4 regions of the Echinicola soli genome follow, and region 2 is predicted to be linked to each of the others. Evidence: riboswitches for the same ligand, from Rfam matches in the RefSeq annotation. Region 2 holds a riboswitch; each other region holds the start of a gene.
The links. Region 2 has a riboswitch for S-adenosylmethionine ahead of FKX85_RS15170 (homocysteine S-methyltransferase family protein). Riboswitches for the same ligand answer to the same signal wherever they lie in the genome.

Region 1 (7,776 bases), 1.2 Mb from region 2:
TTGCCCATTTGGGTGACCACTTTGTATTTTTCGGCAGCCTCTGTGAGCATGCGGGCCTCATAAATATCGTGGGTAAGGGGCTTCTGCACGTAAACGTGCTTTCCAAGCTGCATAGCGGCCATGGTCATGACGGCATGGTTATGGTCAGGTGTGGAAATGGTTACCGCATCGATGTTTTTATGTTCTTTTTCTAAAAGCTCCCTGTAGTCTTTATAGTATTTGGCCTTTGGGAAACGCTCTCGGGAAGTGGCAGCCCTTCTGTCGTCCACATCACATAGATAGCCGATTTCTGCATGGCCGCTTTGGTACATGGCGTTGATGTCGCTTTGCCCTTTTCCTCCGGCACCGATGCCGGCGATGACGATCTTGTCACTGGGTGCAGTATATCCCGGGCCTCCTAGGACATGTCTGGGTACTAAATAAAATCCTGCAGCAGCTGTGGCCGCACCTTTCAAAAACGCTCTTCTGGAATTACCAGTGCTGAGGGGCTTTTGTTTTTTCATGGGAAATATTGTCGGTTGAAAATTCTTTTGATAGTTTTTAGGTCAAACAATTTATCAAAAACTTTTTTTACTTCAAGCTAAAAAATAGTTTTTCGCTTCAAAAGGTCTTATTTTGGGATAAATGGTGTTGGTTTTTAGTGATTTTTAACGGTATAATTGAGGTTTTTTCTATTGCTAAATCGTTAAATTGTCTTTAATTCAGCAGCTATTAAATGTTGAAAAGTTTATGTAATCATGAATAATGTTTTAATAAAAAATTAAGTAAGTTTAAGGATTGTTTAAGAGTAATTTGAAAAATATAAATAAAATGACTGTACACAAAATAGGTGGGATTTCGGTGGTTTTACTGGTAGTGACATTGTTTTTTTCATGTGGGCAAGATCCTAAGATGTCCAGTGCTGCATTGATCCCATTGCCCGATAAGGTGAGTGAAGCCGAAGGGGCTTTTGAAATCGATAAATCTACTAAAATCCATGTGCAAAAGGATGCCGGTGACATGCATAGCGTTGCTGATTTTCTGGCGGGATTTATCAATAATTCCACAGGATTTAATGTACAGGTGGTCGAAAAGCTTCCTGAAACGGGGAATTACATTTCCTTGTCACAAGCAGGAGGTGGAGAGGCCTATAAGCTTGATATTAACCGTGATCGTATAGAAATAGAAGCGGGGTCTGCAGCTGGTGCTTTTTGGGCAGTGCAGACACTTCGTCAATTATTGCCGGTGGAGATCGAAAAGCAGGGAACTTATGAAGGGGTGTCTTGGAAGGTTCCTGCGGGAACGATAAAAGATGATCCAGAGTACGCTTATCGGGGAAGCATGTTGGATGTGGCCAGGCATTTCTTTGATGTCAATGATGTGAAGCGTTATATCGATTTGATGGCAATGTATAAATTTAATCACTTGCACCTTCACCTGGCAGATGATCAGGGGTGGCGGATCGAGATCAAGTCTTGGCCGAAGCTTACCGAGATAGGGGGCAGTACAGAAGTAGGCGGGGGTGAAGGAGGTTTTTATAGCCAGGAGGAGTACAGGGAGATCGTTCGGTATGCGCAGGAGCGGTTCATTACCATCGTGCCAGAAATCGATATGCCGGGACATACCAATGCTGCTTTGGCTTCTTACCCAGAGTTAAACTGTACAGACGAAGTACCTGAGCTCTATACGGGCATAGAAGTAGGGTTTAGTACGCTCTGCACGGACAAGGAAGTGACCTATCAGTTTATCGATGATGTCGTGCGCGAACTGGTAGAGATGACCCCTGGGCCATATATCCATATCGGTGGCGATGAGTCGCATGTGACGGCTTTGGAGGATTATATACCGTTTATCGAACAGGTACAAGATATTGTCAACTCATATGACAAACAGGCGATTGGCTGGGATGAAATCGCCCATGCAGCGTTACGGCCAAGTACCACCGCCCAGTACTGGGCAAAAGCTGAAAATGCAAAAATGGCTGTGGAACAGGGATCCAAGGTGTTGATTTCTCCTGCTAGTAAAGCCTATTTGGATATGCAGTATGATTCAACTACGAGATTGGGATTGCATTGGGCGGCTTATATTGAATTGGACAGCGCTTATATGTGGGAGCCTACCGAATTGGTAGAAGGCATTGACAAAGCTGATATTCTGGGTGTGGAAGCGCCGCTTTGGACAGAGACGATTGAGACGATGGATGATATCGAGTACATGGTGTTCCCCCGGTTGATCGGAATTGCTGAGGTGGCCTGGACTTCGCCGGAGAAACGGGACTGGGAAGGCTATAAGTCACGATTGCGCAAGCATACTGCGAGACTTGAGGCACTTGAGGTGAATTATTACCAGTCGCCATTGTTAGAAGAAAAGGAAGCAGCAGAATAAAAAAAAGCTAAGGCCAGTTTGGGAAAACTGGCCTTAGCTTTTTTAAGTCGAATATATTTAAGCTTTAAAGCAGTGACGGATCGCCCAGTTTTCCGATAAATAAAATAGTCCCGCTATGTTTTTCTTGGATGAAGAACAGGAATGGACGGTTCAGTTTTATGTTTAAGGGAGTGGAGGGACCGGCCGTGACTTCTATGATTTCCACAACGGTGGCTGCAGCAGCTTCAGTGCCTTTTTCGTCCACTTCGATCAGCGCATCGTGAATGACGCGGTTGATTTTTAAATAATCCGTTGGGGTGTCAAACAATTCAGTAAAGTTTCGTGGGTCAAATTTGAATGGTGTGACCAATCCCAGTGCTTGTAGATCTTCTTTAAGGTTGTCTATTTTTTTTCGTAATTTAAATTTGGGCATTTGGAGAAATAATGCCCTTTCCCGCGCTGCGGTTCGCCATCGCAAGAGGTTTTCTGCATTCAGTTGTTCTTCCACTTTATCCAAATTCAGGTCATCTGGGAGTAGGATTCCCATGGAGTATTGCCCAGTGCTATAGGGGATTTCCAGGTAGGTCAGATGGTCGGATTTGAGGTACCTGAAATCAGCAGGTTCTTGGGTCCTCATCATGTCCACATTGACAGTGGTTTGTTCATCGACATGGAATGGGGCTTGTTCAGTAGCGCTTTTTTCAAACTGGTATTTCCAATCTCCCTTGAAGTAAATGGCATTGACCAGGTACATGACCGCATCATCATGGATTTTATCCAGCATATTTTGAATAAGGTTATTGGTGTGGTCTTCTATCCAGTTATTGATGATGTCCACGGAGTTAGGATTTGCCATGTTTAGCCCGCTGAGAGCGGCAAAATAGTGTTGCTGGACAATTTCCTGGAAAGCTTCTTTTACGGTGAGGTTTTCTTTGTACCAGATACCGTTGGCGACGTTAAATGTTACCTTTGGGTCCACTTCCTGAAGGAATTGCGTAAGCCCTTTATTGGCCATATTGGCTTGGTCAATAGTAAGGTTATCGTATCTGAGGGCTTGCAAGTATTCTTCGAGGACAGTTCCTTTATTGCCGTTCATGGTCATGGATAGTGCCTGCTGAATACTGTAAGGGCTAAAAAAAAGGTTGGTATCATCATGGTTCCTTAGCTGCAGATAGAGGTCAATGGCGAAATCTCCGCTGTAGGAAGCCAGGGACTGTTCCTCATCTGTCAGCGTTCGCAGGTTGGGCAGGATCTCTTTGTCCTTGGGCTCGCTATCGATACATCCAACTGTGGAGGCAGTCATTAGAAGAAAAAAATAATAGATCTTTTTCATGGCTCGGTTATTTGGTTTTGTTCCCAAGACGGTGAAAATCAGGTGAGTGCTACAAAAATGAGATTGCGTCATAAAATAAAATGCCGTCATCACGAGGAGTGGCGGGAAGAAGCAATTTCTTGACTGAAAGGCAAGATTGCTGTGCTTCACTACTGTTCCGTTCGCAATGACGACTATTTATGACAGAGTCCCCTTAGCATCGACTGTTTGCGAGGTGCTATTTGGACTTTTCCAGTGCTCGCTCTATGTCCGCGATGATGTCATCATGGTGTTCCAATCCGGCAGAAAGCCTAATTAGCCCTGGAAGAATGCCTACACGTTGGCGTTCTTCTTCAGTGAGCTTGCTGTGGGTGGTAGATGCTGGGTGTGTAATGATACTTCTGGTATCCCCTAAGTTGGCTGTGACGGTGATCATCTGCAGTTCATCAATGAATCGCTGAGCTCTCTCGATGCCTCCTTTCAGCGTGAGTGTGACGATGCCGCCGCCATGTTTCATTTGTTTTTTGGCAAGGTCATGCTGTGGATGCGATTTTAGGAAAGGATATTTTACGAATTCAAGCTCATTGATGTCCTGGAAATAGGATGCTACCGCCAATGCATTGGCGCAGTGCCTTTCCATTCTGACCGCCAGTGTTTCCATGCTTCTGGAAAGGATCCAAGCATTGAAGGGGGAAATGGAAGGTCCTGTGTGGCGCGTAAAGAACTGCACGTCTTTGATCAATTCTTGCTTTCCAAGGATCAATCCTCCCAAGACACGTCCTTGACCATCAATGTACTTGGTAGCGCTGTGTGCCACGATATCCGCGCCCCACTTGGCCGGTTGCTGTAGGTAGGGAGTGGCGAAGCAGTTGTCCACCACTAAGATCAGATTATGCGCTTTGGCAAACTTACCGATCCACTCCAGGTCGATTACCTCTAGGCCAGGATTGGAAGGGGTCTCTATGAAGAGCATTTTGGTGTTGGGCTTCACGAGCTTGTCCCAGTTTTCGATATCCGAAATGTCTCCGTAGGTAGAGGTGATGCCCCATTTGGGGAATACTCTTGTGAGCAGCTGGTGGGTAGAGCCAAACAATGATCGGGAGGCAAGGATATGATCTCCTTGCTGTAGGAGAGAAGCTATGCTGCCAAACATTGCTGCCATTCCAGAGGCAGTGGCGATGCCGTCCTCGGTGCCTTCCAGAGCGCAAACTTTTTCGATCAAGTCTGAGCTGTTGGGATTGGCATAGCGGGAATAGATATTGCCGGGGATCTCCTCAGCAAACATCTGACGGGCCTCTTCGGCACTGTCAAAGGTAAAACTGGATGTCATGTAAATGGGAGCCGAATGTTCCCGTTGGTTGGATTTGGAAGAAGCGATCCTGATGGCTTCTGTTTCAAAGTGCTTATTTGACATGGTGTTTAATATCTTTCGGTTTTATAGAATCAGTAATTAATCATGAAAAATCAATAATTGTCTGGACATGGCATAGGCCAGCGAAATCCGGTAGTGGATAAGAAAAAAACGGTGAAAAGGTAGATTGGTCATAATGTCTAATTTATAGTTCCCTCAATTTTTTTTTTGGGCAGGTATTGGCACCTTTTCGCCGAGACGAATGGTTGCCAGAGGGTCGCAGAGCCTGGTCTCTCGCCTCTTCTGTATAAATCAGTTTCCTGAAGTCATGCAAAGTAACATCAGCACAGTTGATTTTCCAAACAATTTGGCTTTTGAGTATGCAAGATCAGCGCCTAGGGAATGTGTGGCTCGAGCATCTCTGCCCAGCCGTCGTAGCCCAGTTCGGTCATGTGGAGGCTGTCGGACAGGTAAATTTCTGGATTGGGTCGCCCTTTTTCATTGAGGGCAATGTCCCAAACGTTGACAAATTCAACGCCGATGGTTTTGTCGGCATAAACTTCCAGTAGACGGTTTAAGGATTCATAGTCTTCTTTGAGCTGCCACCTTGACGGACTTGGTTTGGGACTAATCAGGACGATTTCCGTTTCAGGAAGCTTGGACTTTAGTTTGCTGACCAGTTTTTGCATGGTGTTCAGGATGGTGACGGGGGTCTTGCCACTTGCCAAGTCATTGTCGCCCTCATAGATAAAAACTTTATGGGGGGCATAGCGGATGATCAGCTCTTCAGCATAATGTAGCAATTCAAAAGTCTGCGAACCACCAAAGCCAGTATTGACCACTGTGACGTCAGGAAAATAACGATCAATGTCCTTCCACATTCTTACGCTGGAGCTTCCAGTAAAAAGGTAGACATCTCCTGATGGTACAGGGGTGTTGGTGACGATTTGATCAACTTCTTTTCGAAATTTTTCGGGATTTTCCTGGGCTGATAGCGCATGGATAAAGGCTATCTGGAGAAGAACAAGCAGCAGGCCTGTGTTTCGGGTAAATGAAGATGGGATGGGCATTTGTTCTAGTGATTAGTGAAAAGGTTTTAGTCCATTATTCTGTCATGTAAATAACTAAAAATAATGGGAAAGGAGAAATGTTGACGTAGCGGAAAAGGGAAAGAAGTGTCAAATCGATTTTTCATTTCTGAACACATTTCCGTTCATAGAAAGGAATTGTGCGTTTTTGACCATTTTACTATATACGTTTTACGGCGGATTGGGCATTCTTTTTTACACCTTAAAAGTACTGATTGGTGGCATGATAGGCTGTTTTCATCACATTAGTTATTGGATGCGCTTTCCAATCCATAATTTCAGTGGATTGTTGCCCGCTTTTTGAGCAGAGGAAGAGGTAGTTGCCCAATGAAATAAACTGATAATGGAAAAAGTGAAAGTATTCTTTTTGTTTTGTAGTGGAGCCAATGTGTCCATTCTGAAAAAATGTCCTACCGAAACCAATAAATACGTGGGGATCGGAGGTACTGTGTTCTTTACAGGGGTTTTGGCAGCATTGTCAGCAGGATATGCTTTGTATACCGTTTTTGAAAGTTGGTATTGGGCAGTGATTTTCGGCTTGGTGTGGGGCGTAATGATATTTAATTTGGACCGCTTTATTGTTTCGAGCATGCGAAAGAAGGAAAGTTTTTGGTCTGAATGGAAGCTTGCATTTCCCCGGCTATTATTGGCTGTGTTTTTGGCATTGGTCATTTCGAAGCCACTGGAGTTGAAGGTTTTTGAAAAGGAAATCGATCAAAAAGTCAGTGAACAAAAAGTGCTTGAAATGCAGGAGGCCAAAGAGAATTTGGATGCGACCTATCCTGAAATAGCCCATCTGGAAACTGAGAATCAACAGTTGCGCGATGAAATTGCCGCTAAGGCGGCTTTCAGGGATGAGGTACAAAAAGAGTATGATGAGGAGCGTTTTGGGGTCAAGACCCCAGGGACTACAGGAGTCATAGGTTTGGGATCCAATGCTAAAAAGAAGGAAGAGCAGCTAGATGCAGCCCAGCTGGATTTAGAGCGAATGCAAGAAAGGAATTGGGCAAAGATCGATAAGAATGAAAGAGAGATGGCAGCGGTGATGACCAGAAAGCGACAAGTGTTTGAGCAGCAGCAAGCTTCGATCGATCAATATGATGGGCTAGCTGCCAGGATGCATGCCTTGTCCCAATTGACAGCGGAAAGCCAAGCGGTCTATTTAGCCAATATTTTTATCATGTTGCTTTTTGTGGCAATGGAGACCGCTCCGGTGATGGTCAAAATGATGGCAGGAAGAGGTCCTTACGACGAGATGCTGGACAAGTCAGAACGAGCCGTGAAGCTGTATACCGATGAATATAACTATAAAAATCAGACAGAAAGCACCCATCGGATCCGGGTGTTTGATGAGGTGATTGCTGCTGAGACAGCATCGCTCATTAAGAAAAAACTCCATCGCAATGAGGTCTTGACCAAAGCAGAAATGGAACTTCTCGAAGAGCGGCTAGAAGATGCCAATGGGCTTCGGGGGCAGCATGAAACTGGAAATAAGGAGGCGGCCATTAAAGAGTAGGCTATAGTTGAGCGGTTCGCAGATTGTTTGGAGTTGCCTTTCGCACAATTCCTTCCAGTCGGTCCATCACCTCAGGAATGGAGTTCCACTCGGTAAGATTGATGATAAATACGATCCACCCAAAGAATTTTCCCGGGTTGACTATTTTGTTCGCGATGCGGTAAAT
Region 2 (7,776 bases):
CTTATAGAATTATCATGGAAAGTTACTGGCGTCCAACTAAATTTTAAATATGATCAAAAACCATCTTTGAATAGGAATTTGAGGGTTTTTATTCCAATTCCTAAAATAACCCCCATCCCCTAAAGGGGAGCTTTAGAAAGTCCCCTTTAGGGGATGGGGGGTGAAAACAGTTGATTTTTTTAATTTGACGATTGTTTTCTCGGACGCCAGAAATAGAGAATGAATGTCCAATATCAGAAATTATGGACACTTGTACCATTAAAAAAACTTGGATAGCTTTAAGGTCATGAAATTAGAAGAGGTAATTCTCAAGCTAGAAGATAAGATCAAGGGGCCATTACCGGGAAAAGCCGGTCAAATCAAGATGGCGCCCAGGCCGTTGGATAATGCTCGGTTTGCTCAGCATGACCTTACATACGCTAGGGAAGGAGCTGTTTTAATACTGTTATATCCAAACGGGAAAGACTGTTGGGTGCCATTTATCAAAAGACCGGAGTATGATGGTACCCATGGAGGACAAGTCTCCCTCCCTGGGGGAAAAAAAGAACAAAAGGACACCAATCTTCAAGAAACGGCCCTAAGGGAAACAGAAGAAGAAATCGGAGTACCTGCAAAAGACGTGCATGTGATAGGAAAGCTATCTCAGTTATACATTCCTCCAAGTAACTTTTTAGTAACACCTTATATTGGATTTGTAGACCAGGTTCCTATATTTATTCCCGATCCACGGGAAGTTTCTAGGGTAATCCAATGTGATTTTAACACCCTTATTGATCAAAATGCCCGGAAGGAAACCACCATTGAGGCCAGAAATAAGAGGAAGATCCAAGCACCCTATTTTGATATTGACTCAGAAATGGTGTGGGGAGCCACGGCCATGATCTTAAGTGAACTTATGGTGATATGGGAAAAGTGATTGGTAGCATTTTAAGGATTGATTCCTCCATTGGCCAATAGATAGATTGTTTAGATTAGGAAGTCCTATCTACATCACGTAATTTTTTTTTATGGTAGGTTTTGTTTCTTTTGTACTACTTAATGTTCTAATGAATTTAAATATTCCATGCAGGAAAGCACTCCTTTGATCACCAATGATGCGGTAGTATTAGGCATCCTTGTCAGTATTCTAGCCGTTGTATTTGGCACTGCTGCCAGTAAAAGTCCCTTTTGGCAAAAATTCTACAGGGTGGTTCCTACCGTCCTGCTTTGTTATTTCCTGCCTTCTATTTTGAATACATTGGGCGTTATTTCAGGGGAAACCTCCCAGCTGTACAGGATCGCTTCACGGTATTTATTACCCGCCTCATTGGTATTACTGACGTTGAGCATTGATTTTAAGGCAATTTTAAAACTAGGTCCGAAAGCCCTCACTATGTTTTTAGCGGGAACTATAGGTATTGTGTTGGGAGGTCCATTGGCTTTATTGGTGGTTTCTGTATTTGACCCAAGCGTGGTGGCAGGCGTTGGCCCTGATGAAGTTTGGAGAGGTCTTTCGACCATTGCGGGCAGTTGGATAGGGGGAGGAGCTAATCAAACGGCCATGCTCAGGACCTTTGAGCCTAGCGGTGAACTTTTCAGCCAGGTCATTGCCGTGGATGTGGTAATGGCTAACCTGTGGTTGGCATTCCTGTTATACTGGGCCGCTAATCCAAGACGGATCGATAAACTGTTCAAAGCGGATAGCTCAGCCATTGATGCCCTTCAGAAAAAAGTGGAAGCCTATCGTGGAAGTATTATGAAGATCCCGAGTATGTCCGATACCTTGATGGTATTGGGGATAGGATTTGGTATTACTGGATTGGCTCATTGGCTGGCCGATTTTATTGCTCCTTGGATAGGAACGAATTATCCAGAACTGGAGAAGTATTCATTGGATTCCCCTTTCTTTTGGATTGTGATCATCGCTACCACGGGTGGATTGATCCTGTCATTTACCAAGGCCAGAAATCTAGAAGGTGTAGGAGCCAGTAGGTTGGGAAGTGTGCTACTTTACGTGCTTATCGCTACTGTAGGAATGCAAATGGACCTATTTGCAATACTGGACAATCCTACGCTGTTTATCATAGGAGGGCTATGGATGGTCTTTCACATTACGATCATGCTGGTGGTGGCGTACCTGATCAAAGCACCGTTTTTCTATGTCGCAGTGGGATCCCAAGCCAATGTGGGCGGTGCTGCTTCTGCGCCGATCGTAGCTTCGGCTTTTCATCCTTCATTGGCTCCTGTTGGAGTTTTATTGGCTGTTTTTGGCTACGCTGTGGGTACGTATGGAGCTTATTTGTGTGGATTGTTGTTGCAAATGGTATCTAACCTTTAGTTATAGATGGGAAAGTTCAGGAAATTCATATTCGTTTGTGCCGGTTCGGATTGTAAGAAAAATGGATGCAAGGGATTATTAAAGGATATCCAAGAGCTGACCAAACTGGATACACATAAAGGAAAATATAAAATCGTCAAGACCAAATGCATGGATTTTTGCAAGACTGGCCCCATGGTGGTGATCAATAACGAAGTGATCAAAAAGGGAACCAAAGAAAAAATCCATCAAATCTTAGATGGAAAAAATACCCTGGAATAAGTCATCCGTATCCTGAGCGTAGCCGAAAGATACGGATGACTGTCGAAACAGAAAATCAAAGGGAACTATTTAGGTTCGACAAACACGGCTGTGCCACTTGCTGTCACCATCAACATGCCATCCCGAATAGTTTCATAATCCAAGTCTACACCTACCACGGCATTTCCTCCCATCGCCTTGGCTTGCATTTCCATTTCCATCAGGGAAGTTGACTTTGCTTCTTTCAGTACTTTCTCATATGTGCCGGAGCGACCGCCCACAATATCCGTAATACTGGCAAAAAAATCTCTAAAAACATTCGCTCCGATAATCGTTTCTCCTGTGACTATTCCACAATATTTCTTGATTTCGTGTCCTTCCACAGAAGGAGTGGTTGTTGTAATCATACTGTTGATTTTTTATTTGTTAAAGAGTTAAAAACTAAAACAGGGGAGTTAATATACTACAAAATCGAATAAATGTGTTGTTTTTGGCGCAATATCTGTAGAGAGTTATTGGTGTAAAAGGAAAAGCTGGTCTTCTGGAAAGAGCATCTGCGAAGTTTTTACCGGAAGGGATTAGCTGGCAGGTAATTGGTTATTAATTACGCGTTAGGTCTAATAAATAGATAAAGCTCCTTAAAGTTCACCTATACCCAAAGCCTATAAACATGATTAAAAATTATCGCATTCTAACATTAAAATTATATTTTTGAGCTGAAATTTCACCTGATGAGGACAATTGTTTTAATTTTTATCCTGCTTTGCTGTACTGAAGGGGTCTTGGCTCAAGAGAGAGGCTATCAGCGAACCAGCTTCAGCGTTTATTATGGCACCTCCGGAGCCCATCTTCAAGGATTAAATGAGCTCTTGGAAAACCATGGCCAGCCACCCATGCCCAATAATTACAATACCTACGGTATTAGCTACCAAACGAGATTTAATGATTTTATCGTAGGTGCCGAGCTTTATCAAAACAATGGCGTAGAAACTCCATTTAATACTTATGAATTGGATTATCGTACGACCAGGGCCTTTATTAATTTCGGCTATAGCTTTACAGAGGAGGGGAAATTTCATCTGATTCATTATATGTCCATTGGGATGGGATATCTTAATGTGGAGATGCTTGAAGAAAGGGAAGGAGAGACCTTGGACCAGTTTTTGGCTGATCCTGCACATGGTTTTATCCTCAGAAAGAACGATATTAATAAGGGAAGCCAGTTTATGGGAGGCTTTTTAACTGAAATTGGATTTGAAGTAGGCTATGACCTTAATCTCTTGGCAAGTGAAGAAGTGGTCACCATGATTGCTAAGGTAGGTTATTCCTTTAACCCTTTTGAAGATTCCTGGAAATTAAATGGAATGACCTTTGATAATCTACAAAGTGGAGCTTTTGTGCGTTTGGGAGCGGGGATCAGTCTTCCAGAGAAAAATTACTTTTACAGAGATGCCTCGCTTGGTTTGTACTTTGTTTATGGTAGGCATTTCACCAAACCAAATGACCTTAACGCCCATTTGAAGAATAATGGATATAAACCACTTGAAGGAATCCCTGAAAACCTGGGCGTCAAGATCCTAGGCGAGAACAGGGGACTTCTTTACGGCATTGACTTGTATAACCTGAACATGGAAGGTGAAGCCAACCAATATTATGACCAAAGTCTAAGCAGTTTGAGGGTTTATGGGAATCTAGGCGCAAAATTAATCGATATTTATAATTGGGAAGTGGGAGCCTTGGGAGGCCTTGGGTACGGCAATGTGCGTTACAGTTTGCTTCACAGGCGAAAATTGCACTTCCCCGACTTGATTGACCTGCCTGATTACGATGGGGAATTGCGAAATGGCGGATTAATGGCCAAACCTGAAATTTATCTAAGTCGAGTATTTCCACTCTCTAAAAAGTCTAAATTAGCCTTGGTGGGCTCTGTATATGGGGGCGTGGAGATACCTTTTGGCAGCTATAAACTCGGCACGGTCAGCATGTCCCAATTTATGTCCAATCCCTATTTACAAGTAGGTGTGGGAATCAGGCCCTGACCCGTTCAAAAATACGATATATATTCGTTTTCAGAGAGCTTTTGGTAAAGCCAAGAGCAGATAGTTTACAATCGACCTTGGGATACCGACCAGCAACGATTAACCACTGGCTGCAACTGAATATTTTCCTAAATAAAATTGTCTATTTGTAATTTTTTTCCACCAATTCATGTTAACTTTGGAATTGCTTATCGAGAAAGACCGAGGGAAGGGCCCTATGACGTCTTAGCAACCTGATATCACAAGGTGCTAACTCCCATCCTGAGCTTGTCAGGAAAAGATGAGCGGTAGATTATTGTTTTTCTATCGGTTCTTTGCTCGGTACAGCTTTTCGTATTATTAATGAGAGCATGAATACACGAACCGACATATTACTTCAGCAAGTTGAAAAGAAGATTTTGATCCTTGACGGTGCGATGGGCACCATGATCCAGCGTTACACGTTGGAAGAAGAGGATTTTAGGACACCGGACTTAACTAATCACCACAAAGCCCTCAAAGGCAATAATGATTTATTGTCGCTGAGCCGGCCAAAGATCATTCGGGACATCCATGATACCTATCTGGAAGCAGGGGCGGACATCATTGAAACAAACACGTTCAGCAGCACATCGATTGCCCAGGAAGATTATGATCTTTCACATTTGGCATATGAACTCAACGTAGAATCTGCAAAAATTGCCAAAGAAGCTGCCTTGGCCTACAGTCAAAAGACACCGGAGCAGCCTCGTTTTGTGGCTGGAGCCGTAGGGCCTACCAATAGGACAGCTTCTATTTCTCCAGATGTTAATGACCCTGGTTATAGGGGCATAAATTTTGATCAACTGGCCAAAGCGTACGCAGAGCAGGTGAGGGGACTATTGGATGGTGGTATAGATATCATTTTGGTAGAGACGATCTTTGATACTTTAAATGCAAAAGCCGCATTATTTGCCATCCAGGAAGTTTTTGAAGAAAAAGGCCTGCCTCTTTCGCCAGAGGAAGGTGGGATCCCTATCATGATTTCCGGTACCATCACCGATGCTTCTGGTAGGACATTGAGCGGACAGACCACGGAAGCTTTTTTGATTTCGGTTTCACACGTACCTTTGATGAGCATTGGGTTGAATTGTGCTTTGGGTGCAAAGGAATTAAGGCCATACCTAAAAGTATTGGCAGAAAAAGCACCATTCTACGTGAGTGCTTATCCCAATGCTGGGCTGCCCAATGAGTTTGGCCAATACGATCAAACAGCGACAGAAATGGCTGATCAGGTAGAAGAATTTCTCAAAGATGGGTTGATCAATATTTTGGGAGGCTGCTGTGGCACTACCCCAGAACATATTCGGGTGATAGGAGAAGTAAGTAAAAAATACAAACCCAGGAAACTAGCGTTTACATTAGAAGAAGAATAGTGGGAATGGATACGAAGATTAAAAATAACCAACTCAAATTATCCGGGTTGGAGCCATTGGTGTTTACACCAGAGTTGAATTTTGTCAATATCGGTGAGCGAACCAATGTAACAGGTTCTAAGAAGTTTGCCCGTTTGATCCTGAATGGACTGTTTGACGAGGCCTTGGAAGTGGCCCTGGACCAAGTAAGGGGAGGTGCACAAGTACTGGATGTCTGTATGGATGAGGGGATGCTTGATGGAGAAGCGGCCATGGTCAAATACCTAAACCTGATCGCTTCTGAACCTGAGATCAGTAGGATTCCCATTGTCGTCGACAGCTCGAAGTGGGATATCATTTTGGCCGGGCTAAAGTGTATCCAAGGAAAGGGTATTGTAAACTCCATTAGTTTGAAAAATGGAGAGCAAGAATTTATCCATCAAGCGAAGACAATCAAGAAATTTGGTGCGGCGGTGGTCGTTATGGCTTTTGATGAAGATGGCCAGGCAGATACTTACCAGCGTCGAGTAGATATCTGCAAGAGGAGTTATGACATCTTGGTAGAGACCGTGAAATTCAATCCCCAAGACATCATTTTTGACCCTAATATTTTTCCGGTGGCCACAGGAATGGAAGAACATCGCAGCAATGCAATCGACTTCTTCAAGGCCACGAAGTGGATAAAAGAAAACCTGCCTGGTGCCAAAGTGAGCGGCGGTGTCAGTAATGTGAGTTTTTCGTTTAGGGGGAATAATCCAGTTCGTGAAGCCATGCATGCGGCGTTCTTATATCATGCTATTCAGCACGGGATGGACATGGGGATTGTCAATCCTGCGATGCTGGAAGTATATGATGATATTCCTAAGGACTTGTTAGAACATGTAGAAGATGTCCTTTGGGATAGGAGAGATGACGCCACAGAGCGATTGTTGGAGTTTGCCGAGACGGTCAGATCATCCGGGAAAAAGGAAGTCGCCAATGAAGCCTGGAGATCAGAATCTGTACAGAAGCGGATGGAGCATTCTTTGGTAAAAGGCATCATTGATCATATCGAAAGTGATGCAGAGGAAGCCAGACAGCTCTTAAAGAGTCCTTTGAAGGTCATCGAGGGACCATTGATGGATGGAATGAATGTAGTGGGTGACCTTTTTGGATCTGGTAAAATGTTTTTGCCCCAAGTGGTAAAATCAGCGAGGGTGATGAAAAAAGCCGTGGCCTATCTGGAGCCTTTTATGCCCAAGGCCGGTGATGCCGATTTTAACGAAGAAAAGAGTTCTATCAAGAAAGTATTACTTGCTACGGTAAAAGGAGATGTCCATGATATAGGCAAAAATATCGTAGGAGTGGTGCTGGCATGTAATAGCTACCAGATCATCGATCTTGGTGTGATGGTAGATGCCCAAACGATCATTGATGAGGCCATTAAAAATGATGTTGATATAATCGGTCTTAGTGGATTGATTACGCCTTCATTGGATGAAATGGTAAATGTAGCATCTGAGATGGAAAGACAGGGGATGAAGCTTCCTTTGCTGATCGGCGGCGCTACGACCAGTAGGATTCACACGGCGGTGAAAATAGATCCTGTATACAGCGGTACAGTGGTCCACGTTCTGGATGCATCCAAGTCCGTCCCTGTGGCGGGTGAAGCGATCAGTGAGGACACTAGGGAAGCGTATCATCAAAAGATCAAAGCGACTTACGCAGAATTACGAGAAAGCCATCAAGCCAAACAAGAAGCTAAAAAATTAGCCACATACGAAGAGGCCAAGGCCAATCCTGTCATGATCGACTGGGAAAGCTATAC
Region 3 (7,776 bases), 910 kb from region 2:
CGTCGTGGCGATGTCAGAGATCACAGGGGCAATCATTTCCATTACCATTGTAATTGCCGCGGTTTTCCTACCTGTTGGATTCTTGGATGGGCCAGTTGGTGTATTCTATCAGGAATTTGCTTATACCATTATCTTTGCCGTGCTGATTTCAGCGGTAAATGCCCTTACACTGGTACCGGTACTCAGTGCCATGATCCTTAAAGAAAAGGATCCTAACAAAAAACGAAAGCGCATTCCACTTATAGAACGGATTCGTGAAAGCCGAGCAGCAAATACCGCCAAAACGCTTCGTGATAAGGGGCTGCGAAAATTTGACAGCGCTTTTGATAAGTTTACAGAGAAGTACCTCACCGTGGTAAAATGGTGCATTCGCCATAAATGGTGGACCATGGGAGGCTTGGTAGTGGTTTCCGGATTGACTTTTCTAATGGCCACGACCACGCCCAAAGGATTTATTCCCACAGAGGATGATAACTTCCTGATATTTTCCCTCACCATGCCGGAAGGATCCTCCCTTCACCGTACTAATCAAATATTGAAGCAAGCAGACTCCCTACTTCGTAAAGAGACCGCCGTAGCCAGTGTCAATACCGTGTCAGGATATAATATTGTGGATGATTCTGAGAGCTCCTCCACGGGATTGGGATATATCAAATTACGGGAAATCGGAAAGCGGGGCGATGTAAGGGAAATCGGTGAAGTGGTAAAGCACCTCACCCAAAAACTCGGCGTGCTCAGCGAAGCCAATATCAATATTTATCCACGTCCTACCGTACAGGGCTTTGGCAACTTTGACGGGGTACAGATCGTCCTTCAAGATTATTCGGATGGTGACTATGGGGAATTTGGGCAATTGATCAATGGGTTTATCAATGAACTCACCAAGCAAGAAGCCATAGAAAAGGCCTTCACTTCTTACAATCCCAATTTTCCACAATATAAAATCAAGATCGACTACGAAAAGGCCAAGGCCATGGGCGTCAGCGTAAAGGATATGATGTTCACGATCCAGTCCAACTTTGGTCGTACCCGGGTGGGTGACTTTAACCGCTTTACCCGCCAATACATGGTCTATATGCAATCCGACACCCAATACAGGGAAACGCCCGATGCCATTAACTCGATCATGGTCAAAAACAGCCAAGGTGAAATGGTTCCGATCAACACCTTCGTGAAACTGGAAGAAACCTATGGCCCCGAGACAGTCTTCAGATACAACCTTTATAGTGCAGCACGGATCAATATCACCCCTGCCAAAGGATACAGTACCGGGGATGTCATGGGAGTCATCGAGGAGTTGAGCGAAAGTAAACTTCCCGCCAACCTTGGCTTCGAATGGACAGGAATGAGCTTGGAAGAAAAAAAATCAGGATCCAATACCACAATGATATTTGCCATCAGTATCATCCTGATCTATTTCATCCTGGCGGCCCAATATGAGAGTTTCTGGTTGCCCATGGCGGTGATCCTCTCCCTTCCAGCCGGTATCCTGGGTGTGTTTGTATTTATCAACCTTGCAGGTATCGAAAATAACATCTACGTGCAAGTCGGGCTGGTGATGCTGGTAGGCTTATTGGCCAAAAACGCTATCCTGATCGTGGAGTTTGTATCACAAAAGAGAAAAGAAGGGCTGAACGTAGCTGACGCAGTCATAGAGGCTTGTGCCCTTCGAATCCGTCCTATTTTGATGACATCCTTTGCCTTTACGGCGGGCTTGGTACCGTTGATGTTTTCGGTAGGCTCCTCTGCACAGGGAACCAAATCAGTAAGTATCGGCACAGCTGGTGGGATGATTTTCGGCATCAGTCTAGGGGTAATTTTCATCCCTGTACTGGCCTATATTTTCCAGCAGATCCAAGACAGGTACTTTATTGAAACCATTGAAAAAGAATAACTATGAATTCGCTAAAAAACATATTGCCCCTTGCCCTGGTCGTAATAGCGATGGCTGGTTGTAAAGTAGGGCAAAGCTATAAAAGGCCAGAAATAGATTTTCCTGACCAATACTACGGAGCGGACAGCCTCAGGGACAGCTTGATGACGGGCAAAAAGCCCATGGCATCGGTCGATTGGAAAGCCTATTTCAAAGACTCTATGTTGGTTGGTCTGATCGATTCAGCCTTGTCCAATAACTTTGACATGCAAAAAATGACAAAGGAAATCGACATTGGCTATCAGAACCTGCAGCAGTCCAAGGCTAACTTCCTGCCTTCTCTAGGCGCTTCCCCTTTTAAATATAACCGCGAATATTATTCAGAGTATTATAATAACTATGGTTCCAATAGAGCAAGAAGGAACCACGGAGATGATATCCCTACCTCGTTGTATACCGAGCGGATGGAGTACGTTTCCTCCCTGCAAGCCAGCTGGGAAATAGATATCTGGGGAAAGCTCCGGTGGCAAAAAGAGGCTGCCCGGGCATCGTTTATGAAAACCCAGGAATTCAGAAAAGCTGTACAAACGGCATTGGTCTCAGAAGTGGCGACTACTTACCTAAACATGCTCATGCTCAAATCACAGCTAACGGTTTCCAAGCGGAACTACGAATTGAGTAAAAACACACTTCGAATCGTTAAGCTACAGTATGATGCGGGAGAAACAACCTCCCTGGCCGTGCAACAGACCGAATCACAAATGCTACGTGCCAAAGCGTTGATCCCTGATCTGGAAAGGGATTATGCCATCCAGGAAACACGTCTCAACGAGTTGCTGGGACGGTCGCCCCGAGAGCTGGACCTCGTCCATCACTTGGAGGACATCACCTTTGACAGCACTTACCAAACAGGTGTGCCACTGGAACTGATCCAGAACAGACCGGACATCGCAGCGTCTGAATACAATTTGATTATCAGTAATGCCAATGTCGGTGTAACGCAGGCCATGAAATATCCATCGCTGACCATAAGTGGTGGGGTCGGTCTCAATTCTTATCAGATCGAGCACTTTCTTGACCCCTTGGGAGCTGGATTTGCCGTGCTGAACGGCGCTATTTTCCAACCGATTTTCCAAAATCGCAAGTTGAAAACCAATCACCTCATCGCGGTCAACAAAAGGGAAATCGCCCAACTGGATTTTAAGGAAACCATTGTAGGTGCAGTCGGCGAAGTATCCAATGCCCTTGTGACTATAGAAAAGCTTCAGGAAGCCCATGATATTGTAGAAGAAAGGCTTCAAGTCACCAATAAAGGTGTAAAAGACGCTTTTCTACTCTTCCAAAGTGGGTTTGCCAGTTACTTGGAGATCATCAATGCACAGGAAGATGCCCTGGAAAACCAAATGGAACTGGTAAGGCTAAAAACACAATTGGCCATCGCCAATATCGAGCTGTACCGCAGCCTTGGAGGCGGTTGGAAATAACTCAGATCAAGCGGAAATATTGGAATATGGGCATGGCAGACGCTATTTTATATGGAAGCAGGTAACGCTGATCCGCCCCGACGGGACAGGTTGGGCAGATCTCCGCTGATTCTTTATTTAAAAAATTGGAATTGAAGAGTGGTTCCAAACCAAGAGGCTGCCTGATCTCATCGGAATCAGGCAGCCTCTTCATATTCATAGTCATGGACAACGGCCACGGTAAATAGCCGAATAAAATGATTACGGTTTTAGCAGCAATCACCTGGCCAACACCCATAAATTCACGCTAAAACGGATCAAGCGGAAAAGTTGGGGGGATTAGGGTTAGTTTCGATAGCACGCAGATGATGCAGATTAATAAGATTTACGCTGATTTTTTTATACTGGAGCACGCATTACTATTGCTAAATTAAAGAGAAATATGCTTACCAAAACCACCTGGAAATCTCTCATCTTCCAGAAATATTGCTTAGTCTCAAAATGTGCTAAAAATGAGGCAAGCGAAAAAGTTGAGGGCATGAATCCCTTTATTTTAATAGGATTTCCTTTTTGTTTTTTTGCCACAAAGATTCTAAGACCCAAAGCTGTTTGTTTTCCATGAAATTTAGAATCCGCCTACAAAACACTTCGTGTCTTGGCGACTTCGTGGCGACATACCAAATGAATATAAATCTTCTCCCGCCCCCAAAAATATGGCTTGATCCGCTAAAACCCATTTCCAACCGCTAGAGCATTGTTCCAATGATCAACAGGGAAAGGGGATTCTAAAAAAACATCAAGAATTTATCTTCTCCCAGAAATATTGCTTGCCCCTAATCCTGCATTTCTCTTTGGCCAAAAAAAGAACCCTTGATGCTATATCAAGGGTTCTTTTATTTATGGTTATTAGTGATGGCTTATTATTGTATCTTAATTGCTCAGTTCATTCAAGAGCAACTTTTCTTCTAAACGGTGCTTCTCTTGATTGATCAGCACTTTTCTCAGTACTTGCTTAAACCTGATTTCTTCATTTACAATTCTGAAAATTTTCTCTAGGTATTGCTTGGCCACTGCTTCATTCTTTTTGTAAAACTTCAGTGTGAAACTTCTATTTTCATGGATGTTTTCCAAATAAATCTCTTTGGGCTGACCCGCCAAAACAATACCCCTAAAGAAAGCATAATGCGCTGCTATATCTCCTTTTAGGGTAAAATAAATTGCTTGGAATTTTTTATTGGCATCAGCATAATTATGAAAACCAAAAGATCCCTGGCCTTCCAATTGAACAAATTCATTATGTGCTAGCCAGTCATAAGCACTCAGTGAAGTCAGGTCCTTGTCTTTGTTCCTACTTACTGACTGAAAGCTGAAGATATTATTGTTTTGGGTGGAAATGTTATAGTTAGAAGCTATTGCTGTCATGTTTTCTTAATTTGAGATGGTTACTAGTTAATTTTTTTTTTGCGGATTTGTTGCGATCAGCAACAACACCTTTTCGGTTCTTTCAGCAAGTTCTGCATTCGCATTGTTAGTCTCATGGCTTTTACATTTATAGGTCCTCAAATGATTTCGGCAGGATTTAGCACCTTTTCTCTTTATGAGAGGGATAGGTTGCTATAGGTTCTTTGAGCCTGTTCTCTCCCCTATTCTTTATAAATCAGCTACTGAGCTTGCTCCGCTTTTCGCTAATAACTGCTTCAAAGGTACGACATTTTTTTACAAAAACTAATTTCCCTATAGAATTTGTAGGGAATATTATTTTCCTCTCCTAACCCTTCCGCTCTTTACCCAATTGTGAACGCCCTCTATCCCTCATTCCTTTGTAATTTAGTGCTTTATCACACTGCAAAATAGCATTTCAAGCTATCTTATCGTTACAAAAAGAACCAACATTTTAACATACAGGTATTGCTAAAAACCAAGTGTACGAATGAGGAAATCAACATACCCCTCCATTCGGTGAACGAAATCATCACCATATCATCTATGTTTACCCTCCTTCAACTTTCCCATTCCCTTAAAACCTCACAACCTTTAGAACCTCCCTTCTCCCATAAATGCACAATTTTGACTACTTTTGTGGCAATAAATTCATTGATTGGATTTGCCCAATATAACGAACTAGAGATTTACCCATTATGAGAAACATTAAGCTTGTAGAAGTACGGTCAGAACTTGCCGCAGGCACTAGGGGTGCCAGCCTGGGAATTGATGCGCTAAAAGTGGCCAGCTTGGGAAAAAAGTCGGATTTCTTTACCCGGTTTGATCCCATCAATGTGCCAGACGCGAATAATTACCTTTGGAAAAACAACCCCTATCCTCATGCCAGGTACATCGATGGGGTACACGAAGTACTCAGCAATGTCCATGACACCATAAAGGTACTTCGTCTGGAAAAAAAGTTTCCTATTGTCCTGGCCGGAGATCACTCCACAGCTGCCGGAACCATCATGGGAATCAAAGCCGCCAATCCTGAAAAGCGACTTGGGGTGATCTGGATCGATGCCCATGCTGACATCCACAGTCCTTATACCAGCCCATCAGGAAATATGCACGGCATGCCACTGGGCATGTGCCTGCAAGAAGACAACCTGGAAAACAAGCAGCAGGAGCCTTCAGCGGAAGAAATCGAATACTGGGAAAAGATCAAAAAAATCGGAGGGGACTTCCCAAAGATAAAGGCAGAAGATATCGTCTACATTGCTGTCAGAGATACAGAAGAACCGGAAAACAAGCTTATCAGTAAGCATGGCATCCGAAATTTCACCACCAAAGAAGTTCGTGAAAAAGGTATAGTGAAAATTTCAGAAGAGGCCTTGTCCATCCTGAAAGACTGCGAGCAGATTTATATCTCCTTTGATGTAGACAGCATGGACAGTTCGATTTCCGTTGGTACAGGCACACCTGTTCCGGATGGACTCACGGTGAATGAAGCCTTAAAACTGAACATGGAATTAATAAAAGACAAGAGAGTTTGCTGTTGGGAAATCGTGGAGGTAAACCCAACGTTGGATTCCGAAAACATCATGGCCCAAAACGCCTTTGAAGTATTGGAATGCACTACCAAATCCTTGGTCAGCAACTTTTGAAAGTGAGGTGTCGGATATCCATGGAACGCGGATGACGCTGATAAGATTGATTTTCTCAGATACAAATCAGAGGTATCACCTTATCGCTAATGCCGTGACGAATCAAGAGAAAAAAATAGAAGTCTGCCCCGTCCCGATAGCCCGATACTCATCCAGGACATCAGAATCAAGGAATAGTGAATAAAAAATGTTCCCGGTATATCGGGATAAAATCAGAGTTTGCCCCAATTCTTAGGGGACACGAAAAGTAAAAATATTAATACAAAAGAATGACGATTCAAGAACAGATACTAAAAGCCATCAGTAAAGCATTTGCACAAGCTTTTGACCATCAGGTAGCCCCAGAGTCCCTGGCCTTACAGCCTACTCGCAAGGAATTTGAAGGCAATTATACCTTCGTGCTCTTTCCATTTCTGAAGTTCACCAGAATGAAACCTGAAGATAGTGGTGAGAAAATCGGGCAGTACCTGGTCGAAAACTGTGAGGCAGTCAGTGCTTTTAATGTGGTAAAAGGCTTCTTGAACATTTCTGTCAACGAACAATCTTGGATGGCTGTTTTCCAAGCACTCTACCAAAACAAGGAGCTTGGCCAGTTGCCGCCAAAAAACCAAAAGGTAATGGTGGAGTTCAGCTCTCCCAATACCAATAAGCCCCTTCATTTGGGTCACTTAAGGAATAATTTCCTTGGATTCTCCGTTTCGGAAATCCTGAAGGCTAATGGCTATGAAGTCATCAAAGCCAACCTTGTCAACGATCGAGGAATCCACATTTGTAAATCCATGGTAGCGTACCTCCACTTTGGCAATGGGGAAACACCTGAATCCGGTGCACTAAAAGGTGACCACCTGGCAGGAAAGTACTATGTCCTTTTTGATAAAGCTTATAAAAAGGAAATCCAAGTACTGACAGAAAAGGGACTTTCAGAGGACGAGGCAAAAAAACAAGCTCCACTTATGCTGGAAGCCCAAGAAATGCTTCGCAAATGGGAAGCAGGTGACGAAGAAACGGTCAGCCTCTGGAAAACCATGAACAGCTGGGTGTATGAAGGATTTGACGCCACGTATAAGAAAATGGGGGTGAGTTTTGATAAGTTTTACTACGAATCAGACACCTACCTTCTAGGCAAAAACATCGTGGAAGAAGGCCTCAAAAAGGGTGTTTTCTTCAAAAAGGACAACAATTCCGTGTGGGCAGACCTCACGGACGAAGGGCTGGATGAGAAGCTCGTGCTGAGAGGTGACGGAACTTCAGTGTACATCACACAGGACATGGGCACGGCAGACCTCAAATACGAAAATTTCAAGATCAACAAATCGGTATATGTGGTAGGAAACGAGCAGGATTATCACTT
Region 4 (7,776 bases), 530 kb from region 2:
GCCCGGCGATAAATGCTGCGATAAAACCCGCTGAAAGGACGGTCATGGAGATGCCTGCAGCCAAGCTGGGGTCTTCCATGTACTTGAGCATTTTGATTCCTGAGGCGCCCAATATGGGCAAAAGCACCATTAAGAAAGAAAACCTGGTGGCCCTTTCTTTTTCCACACCGATCAGCAATGCCGTCGCAATCGTCGATCCTGACCTACTGATCCCCGGCATGATGGCAATTGTCTGGGCAATGCCAATTACCACTGCTTTAGGGAAAGTAACGTGTCCGTCCCGTTTGGCAGCAAAGTGGGAAAAGGCCAGAAGGGTAGCAGTGACCAATAGCATGGCACCCACAAATACAATTTTCCCCCCAAAAAGCATTTCGATCTGTTCTTCAAACAACACACCTACGATGCCGATTGGAATCATGGATAGCAATATTTTAGCAGTAAACTGCGTGCCGTCGTTCCACTGGAACTTAAAGAGGTCCTTGATGATCGTCGCCAGGTCCTTTCTGAATACCACAATGGTGCTCAGCGCCGTAGCGGCATGAACCACAACGGTGAAAAGCAGGTTGTCAGCTGCCTGGACACCTAGCAGGAAGGAGCCCAGTTCAATGTGGCCACTACTGGAAACAGGCAAAAATTCAGTTAACCCCTGAATGATGCCCAGGATAATCGCTTCGATGATGGTCATTTATTCCTCAGATTTAGATTTTGAAAAAATGGCGTAGAACTCAAAAATGAAACCAAAAAGGGTGACCAAGGGACCCAATGTAAGTCCCATAAAACCGAATCCGTGTGGCTCGCTGTCCAGACCGATAATGATAAATCCTACCACGATGATGGCAATGCCGATCAGCATCAAAAGGTAATTTCTCTTAGAGAAAGGTAAATTGTTGTTCATCTTAATAAAGTTCGTCTAAAGACATTCGTAAATACTTGTTTACTGCCCTGAGGGTGCTGAAGAAGGAAAGGATGGCTCCCAAGAGTACCAGTCCTCCAAAAAGCATCAGTTGCATTCGGTTATTTTGGAGCAATGCAAATCCGTCTATGTTGGCTTTGGTGTATTCGATCAGACCATAAAGCATGGCCGAGGAGATGATGCCGGCCAGTGCTCCAAACAAGAAGGAGCGGTTCAGAAATGGCCTGCGGATAAATCCCCTCGTGGCACCTACCAGCTGCATGCTCCTGATCAGAAAGCGCTGGCTGAAAAGTGCCAATCTGATGGTATTATTAATCAATATAATCACGGTAACGACCAAAATCAAGATAAAAGCCCCAAGGACAATACTGACTTTCATGAGGTTCTTGTTGATGGATTCTACCAGATCGTTCATATAGGTTACTTCGAAGACCCCGTCCATTTTTTGGATATCGGCCACGATCTTTTCCATTTTTTCGGAGGTTTGGTACTCCTCATTGATGGACAGGACGTAGCTGTCACGGAGGGGATTGTCATCCAGGAATTTGCTGAAATCTTCACCGGTATCTTCCAAAAACGTCGCTGCTGCCTCATCGGCCGTGATATAGGAAAGCTGGGCTCCATCATCCTTTTGTAAGATATACGGCTGGTTTTCGAGAAGTTTGCCGAGTTTGCCCTGATCGGCTTCAGTGATGTTTTTATGCAAAAACACTTGTACCTCGATGTTTTCACGAATGATCGAAGTGAGTGTCTTGGCCTGAATGACGATGACACCAAAAAGTCCTACAATGAAAAGTGAGAGGGTGGTACTGAAAAGCACACTCGTAAATTTAAAACTCCCTAATCTTTTCTTTTTCCTTGAAGATTTGCCCATGCTGCTGTGAATTCCTCCAAAATTAATCAGGTATCTGTATTAAACCAATGATATTGGATTAAAATGAAACCGTCGAAAACTTGCCAGTATAACGAAAGGATTCCGGCAAAATTTTATGTGATTTTTACCACTCGTACAAATTAAATAATTGTGTGGAATATTGTTTCGATAAAAGTGGGATTTTTTTCTTTTCTTTGGGGCTTTGTTGAATTAATACCCAGATATAAAAGGTTCGTTGGAACGGATCGTTTAATCAACTGTTATGAAAGAGATTGTAGAAGTGGTCAATAATATCGTGTGGAGTTATGCCTTGATCGGACTCTGCTTGGCGGCAGGTATTTATTTTTCGATCAGGACGCGTTTTTTGCAGGTTACTTACCTGAAAGAAATGTTCCGCTTGCTCTTTAAGGGCGAGTCTTCCGAAAAAGGTGTTTCATCCTTCCAGGCCTTTGCCATTGCCATCTCAGGTAGGGTGGGCACCGGGAATATTGCTGGCGTGGCCATGGCCATTGCGATGGGAGGCCCCGGTGCGATCTTTTGGATGTGGGTCATTGCTTTTTTGGGCGGGGCGTCTGCTTTTGTGGAGTCTACACTTGGACAGGTGTACAAGGAAGTAAACGAAGGCCAGTACCGAGGAGGACCGGCCTATTATATCGAAAAAGGATTGGGCGTAAAGTGGTACGCGATGTTGTTTGCTTTTGCGACCATCGTCAGTATGACCTTGCTCATGCCGGGAGTGCAGAGCAATAGTATCGCCTTGAGTGTTCAGAATGCCTTTGGAGTACCGGTGGAATATACAGGAATGGGCATTACTTTTTTTCTGGGATTGATTATTATCGGCGGTGTAAAGCGGATTTCAAAAGTGGCCGAAGTGGTGGTGCCTTTTATGGCTGCTGCTTATATTCTGATGGCCATGATCATCATTGGAACCAATATTACAGAAGTGCCCACTGTTTTGACTTTGATCATTAAATCGGCGTTTAACCTGGAGGCGGCTTTCAGTGGTGTTTTTGGAATGGCCATAGCCTGGGGGGTGAAGCGTGGAATCTATTCGAATGAAGCCGGACAGGGCACCGCACCCCATGCTGCTGCAGCGGCAGAAGTGAGCCATCCGGCGAAGCAGGGCTTGGTACAGGCATTTTCGGTATATGTGGACACCCTGTTCGTCTGCACGGCCACCGCACTGATGATTCTTTTTACAGGCCAATACAATGTCGTCCATCCCGACGGAGGATTTATCAGGGAAAACCTACCAGGAGTGGAAGTGGGGCCAGAATATACCCAATATGCCGTGGCGACGCATTTCCCGGACTTGGGAAGCGGTTTTGTAGCCATTTCCCTGTTGTTTTTTGCCTTCACGACCATCATGGCTTATTACTATATTGCTGAAACCAATTTAAGTTACCTTAATCGCTTCAAACACCGGGCCTGGAGTTTATGGGCATTGAGGATCATGATTTTGGTGGCGACGTATTATGGCACGGTGAAGACCGCGAAGGTGGCCTGGATGCTAGGAGATATTGGCGTAGGATTGATGGCCTGGCTAAACGTGATTGCCATATTGCTGCTGAGAAAACCAGCCATGAAGACTTTTGAGGATTATAGAAAACAACTCCGATCCGGAAAAGATCCTGTTTTTAAAGCAAAAGAAGCAGGAGTGGACAATGCGGATTTCTGGAAGTAATAGAGCTCAAGCCGTCATCGCGAACGGAATGGTAATGGCGGGAAGCGATCTGTTCTTTTATAGAAAAGGTCGCTTCGTTAATTTTCCATGCACTGATGGGCTCAAGGAGACTATTCCCACTTGAACTTGACAAAGTCGGACTACTCCCAAATTCCCCTGGGGACGATTTCTAGCACATGGCCGAAGGGATCTTCGAAATAGCAACTCTCAAGGCCGTCTTTCCACTCTTGTTCATGGGTAATGACAATGCCCTTTTCGATCAATTCTGCTTTGCTCTTTGGGTAGGCACTAGCTTCTACCTCAAAGGCAATGTGCTGTTTGCCGCTGGCGAAGTGGGGAGGCAGCACTTTCTCGTTTTTGGTGGTCTCAGGAATAAAACAAAGCAGTACGGCTGTCCCACACCTAAAAAAAATATGCCGGCCTTCCTCTTTGGAAATCACCGGCATACCTAGTTTTTTATGATAAAATTCCTCCGCCCGATCCAGGTCAGGGATATAGAGACAGGTTTCTTTGATTTGCGTGTAATCCATGTCTTTAAGTTAGCGAAAACACTGGAAAAAACACGTGTCATTACCTTTTAAGTGGGGCAAAGGTCTTTTTGCAAGGGTTAGCTTATATTAACGGTTTCCTGTCTTTGGATTTGGGCAAGGACATTATCTTCACTAATAGTATTATTGAGTGCTACGATCGAGAGCTTATTGGCTTCTATGGCCGGGAGGCGTTTGATGAGCTCGGCAGTAGAAACAGTACTGATGGCCCAATACCTTCCATTGGCTTGGTGGATGGAGGCACTTCCGATTACTGGATGCAGGGCATCAGGGCTGTCCGCACTGATGATTACTTCCAAGGATGCAGCTTGTGGAAGTTCGGTAGTGATTTTTTTGCCATTGAGCTTATCGTAGCTGTAACCATAGCCTTTTTCGGCCTTGGTCAAGTCCGCATAAACGGAAGCACCTGTCGGTAAGCTTCCGGCACCTTTCCCTTGGAAGAATTGTTCGCCAAGGTTTTGGGAAGTTATTTTTGCTGCATTGTATTCATTTTCTACCAAGAACAATGGATCATTGTCACCGACCAAAGTAGGAAGGATGTGCAGGTTTAGGCCCTCTTTGTCTTTTTGGGCTGTGGCGATCAGCTTGATCTTTAGGCCCAGGGATTTGGCCAGCGCCACATCTGCGGCATGTACATGCTGCACTCCGATGGTCAGGATTTCCCCTTCGGGGATATACCTTCCAAAAGCATGGAGGCTCAGAATGGTCAGTTTGCTGCTGACATCGCTTCCGTTGATATCCAGTGTAGGGTCTGCTTCTGCGAATCCATTTTCTTGGGCTAGTTTTACGGCCTCTTGTAGGCTAAGGTCATCCTGAAATAATCGGGTTAGAATGTAGTTTGAGGAACCATTGAGGATGCCTTGGAGCTTGCTGATATCGTCCCCGGCAAAATGGCAATCCAAGCAAGTAATGATCGGAATACCTGCTGCAGCGGATGCCTCATACAGAAGACTTCCTCCATAAGTTTTTTCCAGTTCCAATAGTGCTGGCAAGTGGGCAGAAAGCATTTTTTTGTTTGCTGAAATGACTTTCTTTCCTGATTTTAGCAGGCTGCTGACATAATCATAAGCCTGTGCGGGATCCGAGATCAGCTCTATTCCGATGTCACAAGGATCATCCAAAATGTCTTTCGGATCAAAGGAAAACTGCAGTGAATGATCCCTTTTTTTATTTTTGTTCTGTACGACAATTGTTTCAGGTAAAAGCGCTGGGCGGTGGTTTTTAGCAATTTCATAATATCCTTGGCCAACCACTCCAAAGCCAAACAAACCAATGCGGTTAGTCATTATTTTCCAGGTAAAAAGATGTTAGAATATAATTTAGCTGTTCGTTTTCTACCAAAAAGGCATCATGGCCATAAATGGAAGAAATCTCCCGATAAGTGCCATTAGGGACATTTTTGCCGATAAACTGCGATTCTTCTTTGGTAAAGAGCAAATCTGTATTGATCCCGATGGAGAGTACTTTCGCTTTAATCTCTGAAAGTGCCTTGGCGGTACCACCTCTGCCTCTTCCAAGATCATGGCTATCCATGGCTTTGGTGAGCACCCAGTAGGAGAGGGCGTTAAAGCGATTGGAGAGCTTTTGCCCTTGGTAGCGCAGATAAGAACTTACGCGGAAATGATCTGTCTTTTCTTCCGTTTCGGCTTGGCTGGCATGGAAAATATCCTGATGGCGGTAACTGAGCATGCCGATGGCACGTGCCGCTTCCAGGCCTTTTTTGCCTGCATCAGGTGAGTTCTGTCCCCAGGTGCTGTCCGATTCGATAGCCATTCTTTGGGCCTCATTGAAGCCAATCGTCCAAGGGGAGGTTTTGGCATTGGAGGCTACTATGATCGTTTTTTTTACGTGCTCTTGTAAATTATAAGACCATTCAAGTGCTACTTGGCCACCAAGCGATCCACCGATGATGGTGTCTATCTGCTGGATTCCCAAATGCTGGCGAAGACGGTCAAATGCCTTGGCCATGTCACGGGTGGACAGGTTCGGGAAATCGTAATAGTATGGTTTCCCGGTGTTGGGATTATCGCTAAGTGGCTGCGTGGATCCATAGCATGATCCTAGAAGGTTGGCACAGACGATGAAGTATTTTGTAGGAACAAAAAACTTGTCTTCTCCGACCAGGCCACTCCACCATTCGTGGACATTGGCATCTCCTGTCAGTGCGTGCAATACCCAGATGACATTATCTTTTTTTGGCGTCAAATGCCCTTGAGTAGTATAGCTGATCTCAAATCCTGGTAGTGATTCACCTGATTCGAGATTTAATTCCTCTTCACAGTGGAATGTTTCCTGTGTCATATCGGTAATCAGATACGGTGATGTTAGATTCATTTTCTTACTCTTAAGTTTAGCGTTGACTTCGGTCAACTGGGATCATCAATATTGGGAATAAAAGAAATTATAGTGCCCGATACGGACAAAAGGAGAGTCCTTAGTTGCACATACACATGCACATTCGACGATGCATGAAGTTATCCCTGTCGATAAAAAGAAATTCGATGATGATTTGTGTGTGAAGTTGTATTGCTGTGTGTATCCTTTTTATAAAATTCATTGTTTAAGAATTTATATTTCCAAATGCGGATATTCACATTCGGCAGGAATTGGCACCTTGGATTTTCCAGGTTGCCAGAGGGTCTGCGAGCCTGTCTCTCACCTCTTCTGTATAAATCCTTGTACTTTTAAAAAGTAAAGGATAACACAAAGTAACAATCCAATTTTTGAATTTGCAAGTATTCGAAAAAGAGTTTTTTGAAAATAATACTCTCTATAAAACCCTATAAAATCGATAGAGAATTAGGTTTTGAGGCTCTTAATTGAAATAGTGCCCTGAAAAGCGCAATGTATTTGGCCTATTGTTCGAAAGGTATCGAAAGTGGGCAAAATATAAAAAGGTGCCTAAATAAATCAAGGCACCTTTGGTAGTAGAAGGGTGTGTAGCTCTTTTGTGAAATATTGATTGAATGTTTCAGCTAGATTAAAATCAATTACCGCTTAGTCCTCGTAATAGTAAACGGCAGAAGCACCTGCGACGTCCCAGCTATATGCTGGAGCGGGGTTGCCGTTTGAGGAGAAGTAGTCGTAGACCAATACTTTCCCACCACCGTTGGCTCTTTCTGCGACGAAAATCATTTTGCTATCTTCACTGTATGCGACATCCACAGGATTTCCCAGCATGGTATTATTGCCCTCGATTCTGGCTTGATCAGCCATGGAGATGGTGCCACCGTCTGCTGCGCTGTTAAATGTGCTGGTAAAGTCGGTGATGATGACCAAACCTCCATCGCTATCTGAAGAAGCCTCGCCGATGTCGGTAAGGACCATCAGGTCATCTTCCATCGAATAAGTCAGTCCATGAGTCCTTCCGAGTCCTTCGATAGTAACGCGTTTGTCTGGAGTGATCATGCCATCAGTATTGGCCATGAAGTTATTGAATACGGCTAAGTCCGCTGTTTTATCTACTATGGCATAGAGAGTATTACCTTCTATATGGATGCCCCACAGGGCAAAATCCACCTCATAGGTGTTTAGAAGGGAGAATCCACTGGCATTTTTTTGGTATACATAAAGGCTGCTTTGGTTGCCGTTTGCTTCTGCCGGGGAGTCTGCTACGATGACCATGTCATCCATAACCGCGATTTCCCGGCCACTGGCGAAACTACCTGTTCCGCTTAGACCCAATGAAATGGACAGTCCCTTGTCCATCATAGAGGCCATGATATCCGAATAGACATTGAGGGAATTGTCAGAACGT

Region 1: another riboswitch for S-adenosylmethionine. It lies ahead of FKX85_RS10770 (O-succinylhomoserine sulfhydrylase); the one in region 2 lies ahead of FKX85_RS15170 (homocysteine S-methyltransferase family protein).
Region 3: another riboswitch for S-adenosylmethionine. It lies ahead of FKX85_RS11775 (hypothetical protein); the one in region 2 lies ahead of FKX85_RS15170 (homocysteine S-methyltransferase family protein).
Region 4: another riboswitch for S-adenosylmethionine. It lies ahead of FKX85_RS17140 (homoserine O-acetyltransferase family protein); the one in region 2 lies ahead of FKX85_RS15170 (homocysteine S-methyltransferase family protein).

What each region holds. Positions count from the first base shown of each region.
Region 1 is NZ_CP041253.1:2,686,108-2,693,883, forward strand. It holds gene FKX85_RS10755 (Gfo/Idh/MocA family protein) at 1-503, opposite strand, end outside; gene FKX85_RS10760 (beta-N-acetylhexosaminidase) at 811-2,364, shown strand; gene FKX85_RS10765 (serpin family protein) at 2,429-3,676, opposite strand; gene FKX85_RS10770 (O-succinylhomoserine sulfhydrylase) at 3,894-5,069, opposite strand; SAM riboswitch class I at 5,209-5,320, opposite strand; gene FKX85_RS10775 (GDSL-type esterase/lipase family protein) at 5,402-6,076, opposite strand; gene FKX85_RS10780 (DUF4407 domain-containing protein) at 6,438-7,610, shown strand; gene FKX85_RS10785 (DUF5995 family protein) at 7,612-7,776, opposite strand, start outside.
Region 2 is NZ_CP041253.1:3,849,990-3,857,765, forward strand. It holds gene FKX85_RS15145 (NUDIX hydrolase) at 287-916, shown strand; gene FKX85_RS15150 (DUF819 family protein) at 1,064-2,317, shown strand; gene FKX85_RS15155 ((2Fe-2S) ferredoxin domain-containing protein) at 2,324-2,578, shown strand; gene FKX85_RS15160 (YbjQ family protein) at 2,644-2,964, opposite strand; gene FKX85_RS15165 (hypothetical protein) at 3,289-4,596, shown strand; SAM riboswitch class I at 4,782-4,883, shown strand; gene FKX85_RS15170 (homocysteine S-methyltransferase family protein) at 4,947-5,990, shown strand; gene metH (methionine synthase) at 5,996-7,776, shown strand, end outside.
Region 3 is NZ_CP041253.1:2,941,112-2,948,887, reverse strand. It holds gene FKX85_RS11785 (efflux RND transporter permease subunit) at 1-1,894, shown strand, start outside; gene FKX85_RS11780 (efflux transporter outer membrane subunit) at 1,897-3,357, shown strand; gene FKX85_RS11775 (hypothetical protein) at 4,267-4,758, opposite strand; SAM riboswitch class I at 4,883-4,995, opposite strand; gene FKX85_RS11770 (arginase) at 5,475-6,425, shown strand; gene argS (arginine--tRNA ligase) at 6,695-7,776, shown strand, end outside.
Region 4 is NZ_CP041253.1:4,376,672-4,384,447, reverse strand. It holds gene FKX85_RS17170 (undecaprenyl-diphosphate phosphatase) at 1-685, opposite strand, end outside; gene FKX85_RS17165 (DUF3098 domain-containing protein) at 686-895, opposite strand; gene FKX85_RS17160 (cell division protein FtsX) at 897-1,787, opposite strand; gene FKX85_RS17155 (alanine/glycine:cation symporter family protein) at 2,050-3,471, shown strand; gene FKX85_RS17150 (VOC family protein) at 3,612-4,001, opposite strand; gene FKX85_RS17145 (homoserine dehydrogenase) at 4,079-5,305, opposite strand; gene FKX85_RS17140 (homoserine O-acetyltransferase family protein) at 5,298-6,353, opposite strand; SAM riboswitch class I at 6,585-6,694, opposite strand; gene FKX85_RS17135 (hypothetical protein) at 7,017-7,776, opposite strand, start outside.